DNA from 4 places in the Paenibacillus sp. Y859 genome. Region 2 is predicted to be linked to each of the others. Evidence: a T-box and tRNA genes for the amino acid it is inferred to sense, from the RefSeq annotation. Region 2 holds a T-box; the other regions hold tRNA genes.
What was found. The T-box of region 2 lies ahead of leuS (leucine--tRNA ligase). A T-box ahead of a tRNA ligase gene usually reads a tRNA of that ligase, here a tRNA-Leu.
Positions count from the first base shown of each region.

Region 1: it encodes a tRNA-Leu, which carries the amino acid that the T-box ahead of leuS (leucine--tRNA ligase) is inferred to sense. The anticodon was not compared.
Region 3: it encodes a tRNA-Leu, which carries the amino acid that the T-box ahead of leuS (leucine--tRNA ligase) is inferred to sense. The anticodon was not compared.
Region 4: it encodes a tRNA-Leu, which carries the amino acid that the T-box ahead of leuS (leucine--tRNA ligase) is inferred to sense. The anticodon was not compared.

Region 1 is NZ_JBXCIZ010000001.1:695,132-699,765, forward strand. Features, by position in the region: gene AC1TO8_RS03550 (S-layer homology domain-containing protein) at 1-277, opposite strand, end outside; gene AC1TO8_RS03555 (IS66 family transposase) at 412-720, shown strand; gene AC1TO8_RS03560 (IS66 family transposase) at 714-1,016, shown strand; tRNA gene AC1TO8_RS03565 (tRNA-Leu) at 1,926-2,009, opposite strand; gene AC1TO8_RS03570 (hypothetical protein) at 2,131-2,346, opposite strand; gene AC1TO8_RS03575 (hypothetical protein) at 2,454-2,783, opposite strand; gene AC1TO8_RS03580 (xanthine phosphoribosyltransferase) at 2,881-3,453, opposite strand; gene AC1TO8_RS03585 (YkvI family membrane protein) at 3,642-4,634, shown strand, end outside.
Region 2 is NZ_JBXCIZ010000002.1:157,079-161,712, reverse strand. Features, by position in the region: gene comER (late competence protein ComER) at 1-728, shown strand, start outside; gene leuS (leucine--tRNA ligase) at 721-3,162, opposite strand; T-box leader at 3,254-3,524, opposite strand; gene AC1TO8_RS05575 (asparagine synthase) at 3,959-4,117, shown strand; gene AC1TO8_RS05570 (3-ketoacyl-ACP reductase) at 4,222-4,634, opposite strand, start outside.
Region 3 is NZ_JBXCIZ010000003.1:66,123-70,756, forward strand. Features, by position in the region: gene AC1TO8_RS09295 (MFS transporter) at 1-843, opposite strand, end outside; gene AC1TO8_RS09300 (MarR family winged helix-turn-helix transcriptional regulator) at 859-1,314, opposite strand; tRNA gene AC1TO8_RS09305 (tRNA-Leu) at 1,473-1,554, shown strand; gene AC1TO8_RS09310 (GNAT family N-acetyltransferase) at 1,749-2,948, opposite strand; gene AC1TO8_RS09315 (LacI family DNA-binding transcriptional regulator) at 3,068-4,096, shown strand; gene AC1TO8_RS09320 (FAD-dependent oxidoreductase) at 4,180-4,634, shown strand, end outside.
Region 4 is NZ_JBXCIZ010000002.1:306,160-310,793, reverse strand. Features, by position in the region: gene AC1TO8_RS06275 (hypothetical protein) at 71-340, opposite strand; gene AC1TO8_RS06270 (DinB family protein) at 389-874, shown strand; gene AC1TO8_RS06265 (NucA/NucB deoxyribonuclease domain-containing protein) at 983-1,378, opposite strand; gene AC1TO8_RS06260 (hypothetical protein) at 1,650-1,796, opposite strand; gene AC1TO8_RS06255 (uracil-DNA glycosylase) at 1,879-2,547, opposite strand; tRNA gene AC1TO8_RS06250 (tRNA-Leu) at 2,643-2,728, opposite strand; gene AC1TO8_RS06245 (VCBS repeat-containing protein) at 2,961-3,722, shown strand; partial or broken gene AC1TO8_RS06240 (SulP family inorganic anion transporter) at 3,739-4,230, opposite strand; tRNA gene AC1TO8_RS06235 (tRNA-Ile) at 4,316-4,389, opposite strand; tRNA gene AC1TO8_RS06230 (tRNA-Met) at 4,430-4,506, opposite strand; gene AC1TO8_RS06225 (hypothetical protein) at 4,579-4,634, opposite strand, start outside.

The sequences.
Region 1 (4,634 bases), on a different contig from region 2:
TTGCTGGATAAGCGGGCGTTGTGGCAAGACCACTCTTGGGGGTGTACATAAAATACGTATTTGCCGTATTAAGTATGTTAGGGTTGACGCGCAAGACGTCATAGCGATTGCCCTTGTTTATCACGAAGCTCGCATAGGCTTGTTTTGAATAATCGACGGCGGCAGAAACCGTGATCGGATTTGTGAATAGAGTTGTGAAGATCAACGAAACTGCCAAAAAGACGTTCAGAGCACGTAAGATTGGTTTAGTATTCAACTTTTTTGTAATGTTTTTCAAATTATTCTGTCTCCTTCATGTTGTTAGAAGTTTTGTCATCTAATTAGGTTACTACTTAGGTACCCATATATGAAACTATTGGAAATTAAGATAGAAATAGAAAACAAATAAGAGAACGGAAAAGAGGTTACATCGTGAAGCTAAAGCCAGAGCAAATCTCAGGAATCAGCAAAGGAGATCCAGAAATTGCAGCCTTTATCACGACGTTAACTCAAACCATTGAAGAGCATGCCCAGCGAATCGAGCAACTGGACTTTTTGCCTCGATTCACAAACACACTGGTGCATGATTGCTACGCCACATACTTCAAAGAGATCTACAACTTTGTCCATGCGTTATGTAACTCTCATTTATTACGTGAATGCATAGGCATTGAAACCTATGATAACCAGCCTTGGACAACTGATATGAAAGCGTTTTCCAAGAGACCTGGGAAGTGGTAAAGGAAGCTGGCAGAAAGAAAAAGAGCAAAGCAGCAAATCTAGGGCAGCGATTTCAGCTTCACAAAGAAGCCATTCTTCGCTTTATTCGTGATGCCTACGTTCCCTTTGATAACAACCAAGCCGAGCGTGACATTCGCATGGTGAAAATTAAAATAAAAGTATCTGGCTCCTATCGAACGCTATCTAATGCAAAGCAATTTGCTCGTATCCGCAGTATAATCGCTACATTCCGCAAACAAAATCTTTCGATTCTTTCTTCACTCACTTCGGCTTTTAAGGGTCAATTTAGCTTCTAGAGATACCTAAGTAGTAACCTATTTAGTATAGTTATCCATTGTTTTCGAGACATTAACAATATGTAAACATCGTGTAAATTCTTTTTACATATTGTTTAATATTTGCACCTTCTTTGTATTAAAAATTATCAAGTGCCAGCTTCGATTACCAATTACTTGCACCAAAAACACACGGACCTCACGCGGTCCGTGTGTATAAGAAATAAATTAATGCAACATGACTTATGCAATTCATTGAAATAACTGAAGCAAACAACAACTCCATGCGGGCGTGCTGGTACGATTCCGACGAGTGACATTGCTTGAAGCCAAGTTATTGTTTGTCGGCTCACTGTGGCTTAAGATGCAACGAAATACTGGCTTTAAAGTGGGATTCGATTTCCTTCGAACAAGCCCTTCACTCAATGCAAGCCCAACCGAATGAAGTAAACGTCGCTAAAGATGAATTTACTCATTCTGCTATCCCTCCCTAATCTCCAATTGAACCAAACAAGATATTGTACCCCATTCTCATTTTGTTAGGTGCTGTAATCGGCTAGACAACTGCCTATCTTACCATGCAATTTATATCGGGTGTCAAACTTTTGAAGTTGCATTTCAAAATAGGGATTCCGTATTATTTTCAAAAATACTACAGCCCACAAAATGGCGGAATAGCGCTACTGAGAGAAGAGTTTAAGCAGTTCATAAACGAGGAGAAAGCAACGAGCGATATACACATATTCAACCACCTGAGAACATCGGAATCTCGATTTCATTGTTCCTATTCATAAAAATAAAGCAATATTAGTAGAATGGTAGAAAAACCAGTCCGAATCCTTACTACCCGACCCATACAACGATCATTCAAACTCAGACAAAAAGAAACGAAGCCTTGCTAGGCAAGGCTTCCTGGGTTTAAGAGTATGATGCGGTCAAGAGGACTCGAACCTCCATGGTATAACTACCACTGGCACCTGAAGCCAGCGCGTCTGCCAATTCCGCCATGACCGCATATGATGATGCTACTATGTTGAAACAACTCAAAACCACACTAGCATCATGATTTTATCATACCTATTTATTACAGTAAATCACGTCATTCTCCACCGATTATAGTAGTAACTCACCTTCACTATTTCAATGGATCAAGTCGGGGTTCACTGGCTAATTGGTAAATGTAATTGCGATCCAGCTTGACCACATTTCGATTAGGTCGTCGAATGAGTACCTGCTCTGCATCCCATGCCACTACAATCCCTCTTATATCATTGCTTGCGATTGAATCGCGAACGACACGAACTTTCTCACCTTGAACACGAAAAGCATCCAATTCTCCATCACTAATCATTTCACGAATTCAACTCCCTACATTTATAAAAAGGACCTAAACAGTTACATTTAGGCCATATTATTAAATTACACACATTAAGTATTCAATTCATATTGAACCCAGAATTATCGCTGCACATGTTCTTTACTATCGTTCTTCTCGAACCAGAAATCTAGCACTGTAGCAGACATCACTCGACTGTTCAGATACTCAACTTGTTGAGGTGTGAATATTTCCTTCCACGAGAACGCTAATTCCTCACACAAGCTCACAATAGTTAACAATTCAGACCAAGCGACATAACGTTTGTACCAAAAAAATTGAGGGTGTTCAAGCATATAGGGATATAAATCATCAAATTCTGTATGTTTACAATCTACCGCACGTTCGAAATGAATCTTTGCAGCGGCCAACTTATCAACAAAGAATTGTTCTGTTATCGGTTCTTTCCCCATTGTGTTGCCTCCTCTCTCTTCCTTACACTTTATATTATAAGCTATTCGTATTCCACTTGAAAGGTATTGCGAATATTTGGGCTTATCATATCCTATTTTATTCGAGAAAAGTAATCGTTCCATCGGTCAATGATGCAATCTTCACAAGCGATTCAACTCTAAACCCTTGCTCTCGAATCGTGCGTGCTCCTGCTTGGAAAGACTTCTCAATCACAATTCCTAATCCCATTAGTTCTGCTCCAGAACGTTCTATGATCTTGATCAACCCTTTGGCAGCATCACCATTAGCAATAATATCATCAATAAAAAGCACCCGATCTTCACTCCTTAGATACCGTCTTGATAACATAATATCCGTCACTATTCCTTTGGTGAAGGATGGTACGCGCTCACAATATGCATCTGGATCAGCAAGAAGTGTCTTTTTGCGACGTGCAAATACGAGTGGCACTCCAAGTTCATAGGCAGTAGCGAAACCAACTGAAATTCCGGAAGATTCGACCGTCACTACCCGTGTAATTCCAGACTCCCTGAACCTCGCTGCAAACTCTCTACCCATTTCCATCGTTAATTGAGGGTCTACTTGATGATTCAATAATCCATCAAGATTCAATACTTGATCGGACAATATTGTGCCTTCTTCAATAATTCGTTGTTTTAGTAATTCCATAGTGTTTACCCTCCCATGCCAATTCTTTGTCGTAAAAATACCATATATATAGCCCAAACATCAAGTACATTTGGACAAGTTACAGAGGTTGTTCAAAAAGTCACCTTTTTGAACTCGCACTTATAGTCATGTCCCACTCTTTTTCAACATACCTTGTACTATTGCGAAGTATGTTCAAGGAGGTAACAATGAAAAACTTAGGTAGAATTTTACAAATTGCATTTACTTACATAGGTACCATTGTTGGCGCCGGATTCGCTACTGGACAGGAAATCCTCCAGTTCTTCACTCAATATGGAAAGTGGGCTACGTTGACTATTATCCTTTCAACCATCCTCTTTATTTGGTTAGGTACGAAGATGATGATCATTTCACGAACCATTCGTGCGAAATCCTATGAAGATCTAAACAAGTATTTGTTTGGACATAAATCAGGCGGGTACATCAGTATTATCATGCTGTTCGTTCTCATCGGAGTAAACAGCATTATGCTTGCTGGCGCCGGTTCTGTATTTGTGGAACATCTAAATCTCCATTATCAGACAGGTCTAATTATAACACTTGTAGGTGCCTATTTCTTACTTCGTCGAGGCATGCATTCCATTATGTACATGAACAGTATTGTTGTACCCATGATGCTGACCATCTCACTGCTCATCATCTCTAATACATTGCAATCCCCAAATGCAGATCGTTTCATAACCTTATCTACCGATACGAACCTAACGATGGCATGGCTATCACCAGTACTCTATACGGCATTCAATCTCGTTATGGCACAAGCAATACTTGTCCCCCTAGGTAGCCGAACTGAGAGCCTTACTGTCATTAAATGGGGCGGAGTTATTGGAGGACTGGGCGTTGGATTTATGTTAATGGCCGCCCATTTCGCCCTGTCAGCGCAAATGCCAGGCATTACACAATATGAGATTCCAATGGGCAATATCGCATTTCAATTGGGTGTAGCCGTACAATTGATTTACGTACTGCTCATATTCCTCGAAATATTCACAACCTTTGTTGCGGATATATACGGGGTTAACTTACAACTTCAACAACATTTTCATTTTTCTCCCAAAGTGATCTCCGTGGCCATCATGCTGACATGTTTTATAGTTAGCCAATTCGGATTCAGTTATTTATTGTCCATTTTATATCCACTCTTCGGTTTTCTCAGTTTA
Region 2 (4,634 bases):
CAATAAAGAAGTCCCTTGCACTCTCTGAGCGCCATGAAGGACTAAATGTATGTCGCAATAATATTCAGACTGTAAGATGCAGTGATGTTCTATTCATTTGTGTTAAACCTCTTCAATTCCCTTCATTAATTCAAGAAATTAAAAATGACCTTCGACCGAACCAACTAGTCATATCTATTACTAGCCCTGTGCAACTGGCACATTTGGAGAGTAGTCTATGTTGTAAGATCGCCAAAGTCATTCCAAGCGTAACTCATAAGGTCGGTAGTGGTGCTTCATTAGTTATGTATGGAAGCCGAATCGAAGAGAAAGATAAGCAATTTCTGCATGATCTACTCTCTTCATTCAGCAAACCGTTGGAAATAAAAGAATCACAGGCACGCATTAACTCAGATTTTTCTAGTTGTGGCCCTGCTTTTATGAGCTTCTTCTTATCTAAATGGATCGATGCCGCCATAGAGATGACAGGCAGTTCCCGTGAAGAAGTCACCTGTCTTGCCAGTGAGATGATACTAGGAACAGGTAAGCTATTAACCCAAGGTGGGTTAACGCCACTCCAGCTACAAGAACTAATCGCCGTCCCTGGCGGAATTACCGCTCAAGCTTTACTTCAATTAAATCACAACCTAGATGGTGTATTCCACCAGCTAATTACTACAACCCATCATAAATATGATGAAGATGTAAAGGAGTTAGATAAATTGTTCGGTCGACCTGAAATTAACTGACCACAATATTAACTAATTTCCCTGGAACAGCAATCACTTTACGAATGGTTTTTCCTGCTATCGCTTGCTCCACGCTAGGTAGTGACAGACTATGCTTTTGCAATGCCTCTTGGTCCATATCTTTTGCAACCAGCGCACGCTGTACAATTTTTCCGTTCACTTGTATAACAATCTCAACCTCAGAATCTACCGTCCAGGCTTCGTCAAATGTTGGCCATTCAACAAGAGAGATGCTCTCAACATGCCCAAGGCGCTGCCACAATTCTTCGGAGATGTGCGGTGCCATTGGGGACAGAAGCTGTACAAACTGCTCAACAGCTTGACGAGGCAATTGTTCCGTTTTGTAAGCTTCATTAACAAAGATCATCAATTGGCTAATCGCTGTATTAAAGCGCAGGTTATCCAAATCTTCGCTAACTTTCTTAATCGTTTTATGCCATACACGTTTAAATTCATCGCTGCCTTGGCCGTCAACAATTTTACTTTGAAGATTGCCTTCTTCATTAATAATTAGTCGCCATACTCGAGCAAGGAAACGATGGCTTCCTTCTACGCCGTTCATACTCCATGGCTTCGTAGCTTCTAATGGTCCCATAAACATTTCGTATATACGAAGTGTATCTGCACCATGACTTTCAACGATTTCATCTGGATTCACTACATTTCCACGTGATTTACTCATCTTCTCATTATTGGTACCTAGAATCATTCCTTGGTTTACGAGCTTATGGAATGGTTCTTTGGTATCAACTATACCAAGATCGTATAGCACCTTATGCCAGAATCGTGCGTATAGCAAGTGAAGTACAGCATGTTCTGCTCCACCGATATACAGGTCTACCGGAAGCCATTGTTGTTGCTTATCCTTAGAACAGAGCTCCTCATCGTTATGAGGATCAATGAAGCGTAGATAATACCAGCAACTGCCTGCCCATTGAGGCATTGTATTCGTCTCACGTCTAGCCTTCATTCCTGTCTCAGGATCAATCGTCTCTACCCAGTCAAGCACATTAGCAAGCGGTGATTCTCCCGTACCTGATGGCTTGATTTGGTCTACATCTGGTAGAACTAACGGTAATTGATCGACCGGTACGGTCTTCATTGTTCCGTCTTCTAGATGAAGAATTGGGATAGGCTCTCCCCAATATCTTTGGCGACTAAACAACCAGTCACGTAGACGATATGTGATTTTACCTTCGCCTTTGCCGTTTTCTTCTAGCCATTTAATCATTGTTGCCATGGCCTCTTCATTCTTTAAGCCATTAAGCAATTCAGAGTTGACATGTTCTCCGTCTCCGCTATATGCCTCTTCTTCGATATTCCCGCCTTTAACTACTTCTATAATTTCTAATCCGAACTGTTTAGCAAATTCCCAGTCACGAGTATCATGACCTGGTACTGCCATAATAGCTCCCGTTCCATATCCTGCAAGAACATAATCTGCGATCCAGATTGGCATCGTTGCACCATTCACCGGATTAACTGCATATGCCCCTGTAAAGACCCCTGATTTATCTTTAGCCAAATCCGTCCGTTCCAGATCACTTTTGTGCGATGCCTGAGTTTTATAGGTCTCAACCGCAGCCAATTGCTCTGGTGTTGTAATAACGGTAACCAATTCATGCTCAGGAGCTAGAACACAATAACTTGCGCCGAACAAAGTATCTGGTCGTGTTGTAAATACCGCTAAGTTTGCATCGTGACCTTGAATATCAAATCTCACTTCTGCTCCTTTAGACTTACCGATCCAATTACGTTGCATATCTTTAATACTTTCGGACCAATCTAACTCCTCTAAATCTTCCAATAAGCGATCCGCATACTCAGTAATCTTGAGCATCCATTGTCTCATCGGTTTACGAACGACAGGATGACCTCCACGTTCACTTAATCCATCAATAACTTCTTCATTCGCTAGTACCGTACCTAATGCTGGGCACCAATTGACAGGCACTTCAGCTACATACGCAAGCCCTTTATTAAATAACTGGATAAATATCCATTGTGTCCATTTATAATACTTCGGATCCGTCGTACTAATCTCTCTATCCCAGTCATATGAGAAGCCTAGAGATTTAATCTGACGACGGAAATTGTTAATATTCTTAACTGTGATATCCCTTGGATGTTCTCCTGTGTCTAAAGCATGTTGCTCAGCAGGTAGCCCGAAAGCATCCCAGCCCATAGGATGAAGAACGTTATAACCTTTCATCCGTTTATAGCGTGATACAATATCTGTTGCCGTATAACCCTCAGGATGCCCTACGTGAAGCCCCGTACCTGATGGATAGGGAAACATATCCAAAGCGTAAAACTTCGGTTTCGTTGGATCTTCACCCGTTTTAAATGTCTCATGTTCATCCCAATATTGCTGCCATTTCGGTTCAATAATTAATGGTTGATAGCCTTGACCTTGTTGTTGCTGTTCATTCATGGCTTATTATTCCTCCTTCATAATCGCGTACATGATCTAAATCTAACTCATTTGTCCATCAAAAAAACCTCTACATCCTTAGCGTTTGATCGCTAGGGACGAGAGGTTTGATTCCCGTGGTACCACCCTAGTTAGCGGAATACATTCTTTGTCTTCCACTCACTTTGAACCCTTAACGCGGGTGAGACGATGATACTTACTATATAGAAAAGTCGACGATCTTAGTCACCGGATCGACAATGCCTTCCATATTCATATCATTACTCCGAGGCAAGTTCACTTCAATTTATCAACCGGCTTGCAGCAACCGCCGGCTCTCTGGATGATATTTCGAAATTAGTACTCCTCATCAACGTTTAAAATATGCATTTTGATGAATCAAATTATACAGAACCAACAATATTAAGTCAACAAGTGTATCTTCTACTTACTCCTAGTCCAATAGTTGTACGAAGTACATTTAAATCCTCTTTATATCCTTAATTGCTAATTTTAGTTGCACAGAGTACATCTAGTTACTGATAAATCCCCACTTTTCTCTATTTTCCCTTATTTAACTGTATCTTTGCATCTATTTTTCTCCACCTCACCTTTTCCTCTAAAATAAGTGTATCTTCTACAACTGCCCATGCACTTCTACCTCCAATCCTAAGTGAAGTCCTTTTCCGAAGACTTTCTGGTACAACATAGCGATCATCAATTTTCTTGTTACTATAAGAACAGGAAATGTATAAATCCAATCACATATACAAATACTACCCATTGTCTTTCCAAAACTACTTAAGGGAGTGTTCATATGCGAGAAGGATTGATTCCTGCTGTTCTTGGAACTGTCGTATCTGCATCAGGTGCCGCAATGCTTGGAAGCAAGTATAAACTTGCTGCGTATGGTGTACTTGGCTTTGGTCTAGCACATATCATCCTGGGAAGTATCGACCTTGTTGAACATCGTTGAGGAATGGAAAGACAGCGAAACATAAGACCATCTCTTATGGTTCAAATGGAGAATAGCAAGAACAAGCCTTGGATCAAAGGATCCAAGGCTTGTTTATTCATGCTCTACTGTGGGTTCGTTGTCCATAGACCAGCGCTTTTCACAAAAACACGATCTGGAAGCTTCAAAGTTGCAATAGCCAATTCAGCCACATCCTCTGGCTGCATCATATGCTCTTCATTGCCTACTTTCAAGCCGGCATTTTTAGCTAATTCTGTATTCACCGTACTTGGAGTTAACGCAACAACACGTATGTTAAATTTACGAACTTCCTGCAGAACGGATTCAGTAAGCCCCAACATCGCAAACTTAGAAGCACAGTAAGCAGACCCCGTTGCGAACCCCTTCTCACCTGCAGTAGAAGCAATATTGATGATGTTACCACTGTTTTGCTCTACCATTGCTGGAAGTACAGCCCGTGTCACGTAATAGGTTCCCATTAAGTTAACTTGAATCATTCTTTCCCACACTTCAGGAT
Region 3 (4,634 bases), on a different contig from region 2:
CGCCGCTGGAATGAGCAGTACAATATGACCTTTGCGGTCATAGAGTTTACCTGATATCGGACGGACGATAATAACTGAAATAACATTAAACAAGAAAAATAATGATGCATTTGCAAGATGAACTTCTTTTCCAAATAAAATTAAAAAGCTCAATAAACCGCCATAGGTGATCGACATGAGCATATTAAGTATACTCGGGAGGATCAGTTTTCTATTGAAGCCCGTCTTGTTGGGTGTTGATGAAAGTTCCTTAGGGGCTACAACAGGAGGTTTCACTTTTTTGGTGATGGGATAGATCAATGGGAAAATCAATAGTGCTGTTGCCAAAGTGACATATACTAACGTAGGAAATCCACTTTGCCCTAATATGGTGCTTCCGATTACGGGTCCCAGAGATAGCGCAATACTAGTGGATAACCCGAAATAACCCAAACCTTCTCCTAATCGTCTGTTTGGAATGACACCGGTGGCCATCGTCGGAAGGGTCGTACTTCCCATTCCGAAGCCAATTCCAAATAGAATACGCATAAGTAGTAGCATGGCTACCGTTCCACTCCATAAATATCCGAAAGTAGCCAATGTTATGAGAATAAGTCCTGTGAAAAGGATGGTGTTTCTTTTTCCTTTTTCTAATGCCTTGGCGGAGAATAGTCGCGAAGCGATAGCAGCTAGAGCAAAGAGAGTCGTGAACAGACTAACGGTTAGATCACTCGCATGGAAATGATCTTTAACATAAGAAGGTAGCGGTGATAAGATCATCTGTAAATTCAGAAATAGTAATAAGTTACATACAGTAAGCATGATGAATTCTCTTGTCCAGAGTTTGACTTGTTTGGTTTTCATTTTTTTTGAAGACTCCTAACCTTGATGTAATTGATCGATATTATGTTGGATTTGTTCCATGATCTGTTGTAAAGATAGTAGCTGTTCATCTGTGATTCCAGATATCAATTTGTCATTCAGCCCTAACTCTAGAGGAAGTGTATCTAAGATGAGTGTCTTAGCTGAATCAGTTGAACAGATCAAGAATGCCCTGCGATCAGTAGGGTTTATTTGTCGTATTATGAGCTTCTTTTTATCTAGAACATCTAAGATACGCGTCACCGTAGGCTGATCTTTATCCGTACGGAGTGCAATTTCCTTTTGGTTAGTTCCTTCCTCAAGGCATACTTGATATAGGACGGCCCACTGTTCAGGGGTGATGTCATAGGCTCTAAGCTTATTAGCGAATAAAGTGCTAATCTTACGAAAAATATGTGCGTATTTGAATCCGATGGACTGTTCGGGGGAGGGGAATCTAAACAGGGTAAACACTTCCTTTTAATATAGTTGTTATAACAACTATATTCCTAACAACTATTGTTGTCAATGCTATTGGAGTGTGTGTGGATATTACTGTAAGCTAATAATATGCTCTTTACTTTTAAGTGTTATCCATGTAATATACATAATGTGTTGCAAAAATATTATGCGCGGTCGTGGTGGAACGGCAGACACGCTACCTTGAGGTGGTAGTGCCCATTGGGTGTGAGGGTTCAAATCCCTTCGACCGCATTATGATTAGAATTTTTCGTAACCCTTACACTGTAAGGGTTTTTACTTGTTAAAGTGAGAGGGTTCAAGTCCCATTAACCCAGATAAGGTTAAAGCGGCAGTAGCAATAACAGCGAAATGAAAATAAGAATGACGGAATAGAACAAGCCTGCTCATTAGAGTAGGCTTTTAAATATGAGCCTAAATATAGGCATCTAAAACTTATCTGTATTATAGAAGACGGAGTTTTGTTTCGGAAATAGAACCTCGAGCACATGATATAGTGATGCTTCCTTGGAAGCGTCACTATATCCTTGGAATAGCAAAGTTATAAACTCCTCTTGGCTTAACTTGATGGCAGTATACTCAAGCCCCGTTCGTGCATCAGACTCGATAGAGACATCTTCACTTAAGTAATGAAAATATGCCTTTTGTCCTGCACACTCTAAATATAAATGTAGACTTTCCTGAGCATACTTTGGACTAATATTCAGCCTTTTTTGAAAAGTAGAGGTCAGTTTAGCAAGTAAGGGCTGAAATCGGATCACTTTCCACATCGCGTAATTCATCGTATCCTTCTCGGCACTCCAATTGGTGAATGCTTCGACCAGAGCGTGATCGTCTGGAAGGTTTGCCTGAACGGAGATTGCATCCGGACGTTGTTGGACCAAAGCGTGAAATAAAGGGATGACTGAACTTTCCTCACCTTCGAGATAGCATAACTCCTCCAGATGAGCAATTCCGTCAGCCTTTGTCTCGGATATAAGTCCGTAGGCAACAACGACTCCATCTCGTATAGCCAATAAGCTTGCAGCAGCTTTCCATCTAGGCCAATGAAGTTGATCCTTCCAAACAGCCTCAGATCTAATCGCTGTATACGTTCTAGAAGCATTAAACTGTTCATAAATATCGGATATAGCATCGCAATAAGACGAATCGAATGGAACGATCTCGATATGTGTATCGTTACTAGCCGTGACGGATGTGGTATTTAATTTGTACAAAGGTTCGGGAACAACATTCCAACCATGTTTTTCATAAAATGGGGTAATGACAGCGTATAGTAAGGAAAGATCGTACTCTTCCTGTTCCATCCATTGTGTAAGATTGTGCAGAATTTGTCGACATTGTCCCTGTCCTTGGTACTCGGGAACAGTCGCTACGCTACCTAATCCTCCAATTTTTACGGCTGCATGATCAACTCGACTAATAACTGGGAACAATTGGACGGTAGAAGTGATCGTATTTTGTTGCGTAGCAATCCAGGTAGTAGCCATGTCATAGGCTGAATCTTGGTCTAACCGGATTTGAAAAAAGTCTCTTCCAACATCGAACGCATTTCCCAGAATATCATAGACGGCTTCTAATTCTGTTCGATTTACAATATTACGTACTACTGTTTGTTGGGTTGTCATTAAATATACAGACCTCCTATAATGAGAGCGTTTTCTTGTTTTCTATTGACATAAAAGCACTGATGCATGATAATAAAAATATAACATATATGGGAGCGCTCCCACAATAGGTGATGAAAATGAAGCATACATTAGAATCGATTGCAGGTTTAGCAGGAGTATCAAGAGGGACTGTATCTCGTGTAATTAATAGCTTACCGGGAGTTAAACCGAAAGTGCGCGAGAGAGTTTTGGAGATTATTGAACAGACCGGCTATGTTCCACATTCGCAAGCAAGAAGTCTGGCCGGTGGTAAGACAGGGAATATCGGGGTTATGGTGTTTGGACCGAAACCGGATTTCTTGAGCCATCATATTTTCTATGAGGCACTTCAAGGTATTCAAGCAGACACCATTGCCAATGCCTATGATCTGCTCTTATTGGCTAACCGTAGTGAATCGGACCAGGATTATTGGAAGAAGGTCGCTACGATGCGGAAAGTGGATGGGCTCATCATTATGGGTGAGCATATCCAGCAGGAGTATTTGATGTATTACCGAGAACAGCAGATACCCTTTGTTCTAATTGGGAAAAGGAACTATGATTCATTACCGATTGCGTGTGTGACCTCGAATTATCGTCAAGGGGCGTACAAGGCAACAAGTCATTTGCTACAATGTGGCAGACGCCGAATCGTATACATCCAAGGTCTTATAGGTACTTATCATGAGAATGAGCGATTTGCTGGGTATACTCAAGCATTGCTAGAAGCGGGAATAGAGCATGACCCAACTCTAGTTATCCATGGTAGCGCGGATCAGGAAGAAGCACGCCAACAGACGAAGCTTCTGTTAGAGAGGAATGTATCATTCGATGCTGTGTTTGCAGCCAATGATCTGATGGCATTTGGTGCGTTGGAATCGCTCTTCGAACAGGGTTATCGAGTTCCTCAGGATATTTCGGTCATAGGTTATGATGACATTCAAGCGGCAGCGTACTCATCTCCGCCGTTAACAACCGTACGACAAGATAAGATCAGGCTTGGAAAAGAAGCGGTGGGATTATTGCTGGACATTTTTCGCGGCGATCTTGATGAGAATGAATCCAAGGATATGATCATTGATAATGAGTTGATCATTCGCGGAACGACTTCACAGCAGGAAAGCTAAAAAGTACGGACAAGAAGATGAAATTGTCCGCTTTTTGGACTATAGTGGGAGCGCTCCCATATTGAGAGGAATGAAACGAACAGATGTCTAATTTACAGAAGGAATATGATGTAGCAGTTCTCGGTGGTGGTCCAGCGGGCATTACGGCTGCCATTAGTGCGGCGAGAAACGGAGCCGAGACGATCATTGTGGAGCGATACGGATTTCTTGGCGGCATGTCAACTACAGCGATGGTATATCCATGGATGACCTTTCATTCGGCAGTGGGTGAGCAAGTTATCAAAGGCATTGCCCAGGAAATTATAGATCGTTTAATGGCTCTTGACGCATCGCCAGGTCACTTAAGAGATACCGTCGGATTCACTCATACTCTGACGCCTTATCATCCCGAGGTGTATAAAGTATTGGCTTGTGACATGCTCGAGGAAGCGGGGGTTGAGATTCTACTTCATACAGCAGCTATAGATGTCCAAACGAAGGATGAGCGTATAAGTGGCGTAACTTTGTACAATAAAGGTGGTGTTTCGGAGCTCAAAGC
Region 4 (4,634 bases), 150 kb from region 2:
TTATTATAAATAGAGTTGATTACATTATTCTTGTAATCATCCTGGAGGAATTCTAACTGGCAAAAACACTTCATATTCTCGGACTAATTTCAATCGTTGGAGGTATCATACTTGGGTTCATTTTCGGGATAGATAACGGATTCCGATTTGTAGTAGCTTTATCGTGGTGGATTAGTGGCATTGTCTCGGGTATATTATTTTTAGCATTCGCAATGATGATTGAATTACTAGAAGCTAACAATGCCATGCTCGGAGAACTTATACGCAGAACGCGCACAGATACGCCACCATCCCCACAGAAATCATTAGGTAATAGTAAAGCATCATTAGATTCACTCACAGGATACAAAATGAAATCTTCAGATTAATTTAAAGGAGTGACTAAACGATGTCAATTGAGATGAAAGATTTAATCAAATCATTCGAAGAATGGATTGTATTCACCAGTAATTTGAAGGAATTAAATGAAGAGGTTTGGGATTCAAGTATTGAACAAGGAAAGTGGACTATTCGATCCATTATCAGTCATATCATGTTATGGGATGAGTACTTTTACGAAGAGGCCATTGACAAGATTGCATCTGGTAAACAAGTAACTCTTAAACACTTGAATTATGATGATTTTAACAACAGGGCAATTACATACGGGAGTACGATAACAACAAATGAATTAATTGAACAAGCCATATCTTTTCGCAAGAAGATTATTGGGAAAATTGAATCATTGTCAGAAGAGGAGATCGAACAGGATTATATAGATGGAGATGGCAATATCTTTAACATTCTGCAATATCTTAAAGATTTCATATGGCATGATCAACACCATATGAATCCATTACAACAATATCTAGCCACAATAAAAGCAACATTTTAAAATATATATTTTGCCATTCGACACTCGGTGCCCCTAAGATAGAAGCTATCTAAGGGAACCGACGTCGTGAATACAAGACCATTTTTAACACCTAAATTTCAAAATTACTTAAGGAAATGTGAATTCCACTCGACTTCCATTCGGATAACCCTCAAGTTGGTTGCCTACCCAACTACCCGCACCTCTGTTATCACTCGGAGATATATATTCAATATCAGCACCAGCTCCACCTTCCTTACACATGGCCATAGGCCACTCGTCTCGGTCGAATCCTTTCTTTGTGGGGATTCCCCTTAATGAGTCAGCGCGATTACTCTCTGCTCCCGCTCGGTCAATGGTGCATATAGCTGGATATCCAGATTGTATAGCATCCTTGATATGGGCTCCTGTCTCTGGGTAACGATCTATTGGAAACTCCAAGTAATAGTCTGCATCTGTAGTAACTTCAACAACTATTTTCTTCTCGGATAAATCAATAATATCGAAATAATACAACCCTAACATGACTACTACTGCAAAAATAAGACGAACAATAGATTTTTTTGTTTTCTTCAAGCTATGTACTCCCCTCATGTAAAAAAGCTTCTATGTGACTTCGAAATATACCATATTATTAAAATTGTTGCTATGGGAACACAGCAATTGTCCAAAAAAACCTTCAACCCCACTCATAGAAGCGGAATTGAAGGCTCGAAACCATAACTAGTGCTTGATAAAAACTTGTGTAGGAGGCCGCTACGATGACGGATTGTCCAACCCAATAACGAATTCCAAGCTATTCTTGTCGCTTCTCATAAGCAATTAATGTAACTTCTTTACCTGTGAGATCATATAGAAGCGCTTCTGTTTGTTTAATCGCTTGTAACGTTTGATCGTTCTCATTTAATGGAGCAATGGTGTACTCATCCGTTTGAATATGCATTATTGTCTCACCTCACAATCATTTTCTCCTAAGTTCCCCCCATTTGAGTTCAACTATTCTACCTACGTGCCATGAATACAACTTAAAGATTCGGAATACTCCAGTCAATTGGCCCCGCTCCTACATATTCCAGGAAAGCATTTGTCTGAGAAAAAGGTTTACTACCGAAAAAACCACGATACGCCGCTAACGGACTTGGATGACTACTTTGAATGACCTTATGTTTACTCATATCTATTAACGATGTCTTCTTCTGTGCATGACTTCCCCAAAGAATGAATACCAAAGGATGATCTCGTTCGTTTAATTTCTGTATGATCGTATCCGTAAAATTCTCCCAGCCGATCCCTTGATGAGAAGCAGGTTGTCCCTCCTGTACGGTGAGTACGGTATTCAGCATAAGAACCCCTTCCTTCGCCCAACGTTCAAGCGATCCGTGATTTGGGGTATCCACCGATAGATCGGCTTCTAGTTCTTTGTAAATATTTCTTAGTGAAGGTGGAATTCGTACTCCAGGCATGACAGAGAAACTTAGTCCGTGAGCTTGTCCAACACCATGATAAGGGTCCTGGCCTAAAATAACCGCTTTGGTTGTAGTATATGATGTAAGCTTAAGCGCTTCATATAAATACTCCTTAGGAGGTAGTATCGTTTGATGAGCGTATTCATCCGTTATCTTTTGCTGCAACTCTATAAAATAAGGCTTAAGCATTTCAGCTTGTAATTGATCATCCCAATCATTACCGAACATCCTGATCTCCTCTTTCACTTCATAATTATTACAAAAAATAAGCCGACTCCATAAACGCGGAGCCGACTCATTTCCATCTAAATCTTCAATCATGATGCCGAGAACCGGGATCGAACCGGTACAGTAGTCACCTACCGCAGGATTTTAAGTCCTGTGCGTCTGCCAATTCCGCCACCCCGGCATAATAGGTATGAATTCGCTGATTTATATAACGGTACTGCTTAAATTCAACTTTCTTATTATATGATATATTCCAAACAATTTCAACCTATTTCACAAATAACTTTTTCACAGAGAAAATTAATCATTTGCACATCATAGATAACACATTCGTTTTGGGCAAGCCGATGCTCATCACATCTTTACCCTCCCCATCATAGATTATAGGTAATTACCTATATAGAGGAGCAAATATGATGATGCAACATATGTATGAAGTCCCCCAATATGATGTAAGACAGCCAGATCAGACTACACACAAAGAGATGGTTCTAGATCATGTCACTGTCGATGTAACCGGAGATCATGTCCCCGATCAAATATGGCTCACAGGGGTTAAGCAAGATGCTACAAGTCCATTTATAACCGACATTTCTATTATCATTCAGGATGGTGCCTCCGCAAGACGTTATCGGATCAAGCCCAATCAGAATTCAGGATATAATCCACGTCTCTTTGTGGGAGACTTCACTGGGGATGGAATTGCAGATCTATTACTAACAATCGATAGTGGCGGATCAGGGGCGATAACGTATGACTATTTGTACACCCTAACTCAGGGCAAGACACAACTTATATTCAGCTCCGAAGCGTACAACGACTATTGGAAATACAAAGTAACCTATTTAGATGGTTATCGACTGCAATTGACTAATAGCAATACAGAACTAGTATATACGATAGACATCACATCTCGAGGCAAAGCCTATTTAGATGAAATCTATCATCCGAACGGAACGTTGAAGGCCCCTATTGAGGGGTGGGTAGACCCTCTCAGCGGTTTATATCCAGTTGATTTCGATCGAGATGGGGTCTATGAGTTACTGGCTTTCCAAGGCGTAAGCGGACTGTACCATGCTGATCGATTTGGGTATGTGGAGAATAATTTGAAGTGGCAGAACAACGGGTGGATGTTACAGAATCAGTGGTTTGCGATCTATGGAGCACCTAAATGATTTGATACACAGCAAAAAGAGGGACTATATAAATAATGGCAAGTGTCAGAGCAACCAATGCATACATCACCCAGCTCTGTCCTTTGAATTGCGTCAGTTGGGTTATAAAAATAAGAATAGCTAATGCATTTACGAATCCATTTATGACCGAATGGGGTACAAAGCTGACCAAATGTCCAACTTTCAATTTTCCCATAACATATTGAATGACACCTGTAAGTATCGTTGCTGCAAATAGATACTCAAACCCGTGCTCTTTAACCAGAGTCACCATAAGTAATGCCATAGCTCCCGTAGCTGCCGAGATCATCGCAGGTCTTCCACCTACAAAGGAGATGACAATAGCCATACAGAACGAAGCATACAGACCTACCATCGGGCTCACACCTGCAATAATAGAGAATGCGATTGCTTCTTGAATCAGCGCTAAAGCAACCGTAATACCGGACAATACGTCTTTTCGAGTATTACCAAACCAAGTAGAGTTGTTCAATTGTATAGATGCCAATGTCTAGTTTCCCCTATTTCAATGTTCATTAATAGCTAAAAAGACAAACAAAAAAATCCTTACAAAGCAAGGATTTCTGATAAAATGGGCCTTGAGGGACTCGAACCCCCGACCAATCGGTTATGAGCCGACCGCTCTAACCAACTGAGCTAAAGGCCCTAAATAATATGTAATCCACTATGAATAATGGCAATTTAATTGGTTGCGGGGGCAGGATTTGAACCTGCGACCTTCGGGTTATGAGCCCGACGAGCTACCGTGCTGCTCCACCCCGCGTCATTGAATTATTCAAATAGCGACAAGAATTAATATACAACATTAACACCCTATACGTCAAGCCTTTTTTATTCAAGGAATAAATCGAACGCCAAAACGCCCTCTACGAGAACGAAATATTTCCACAG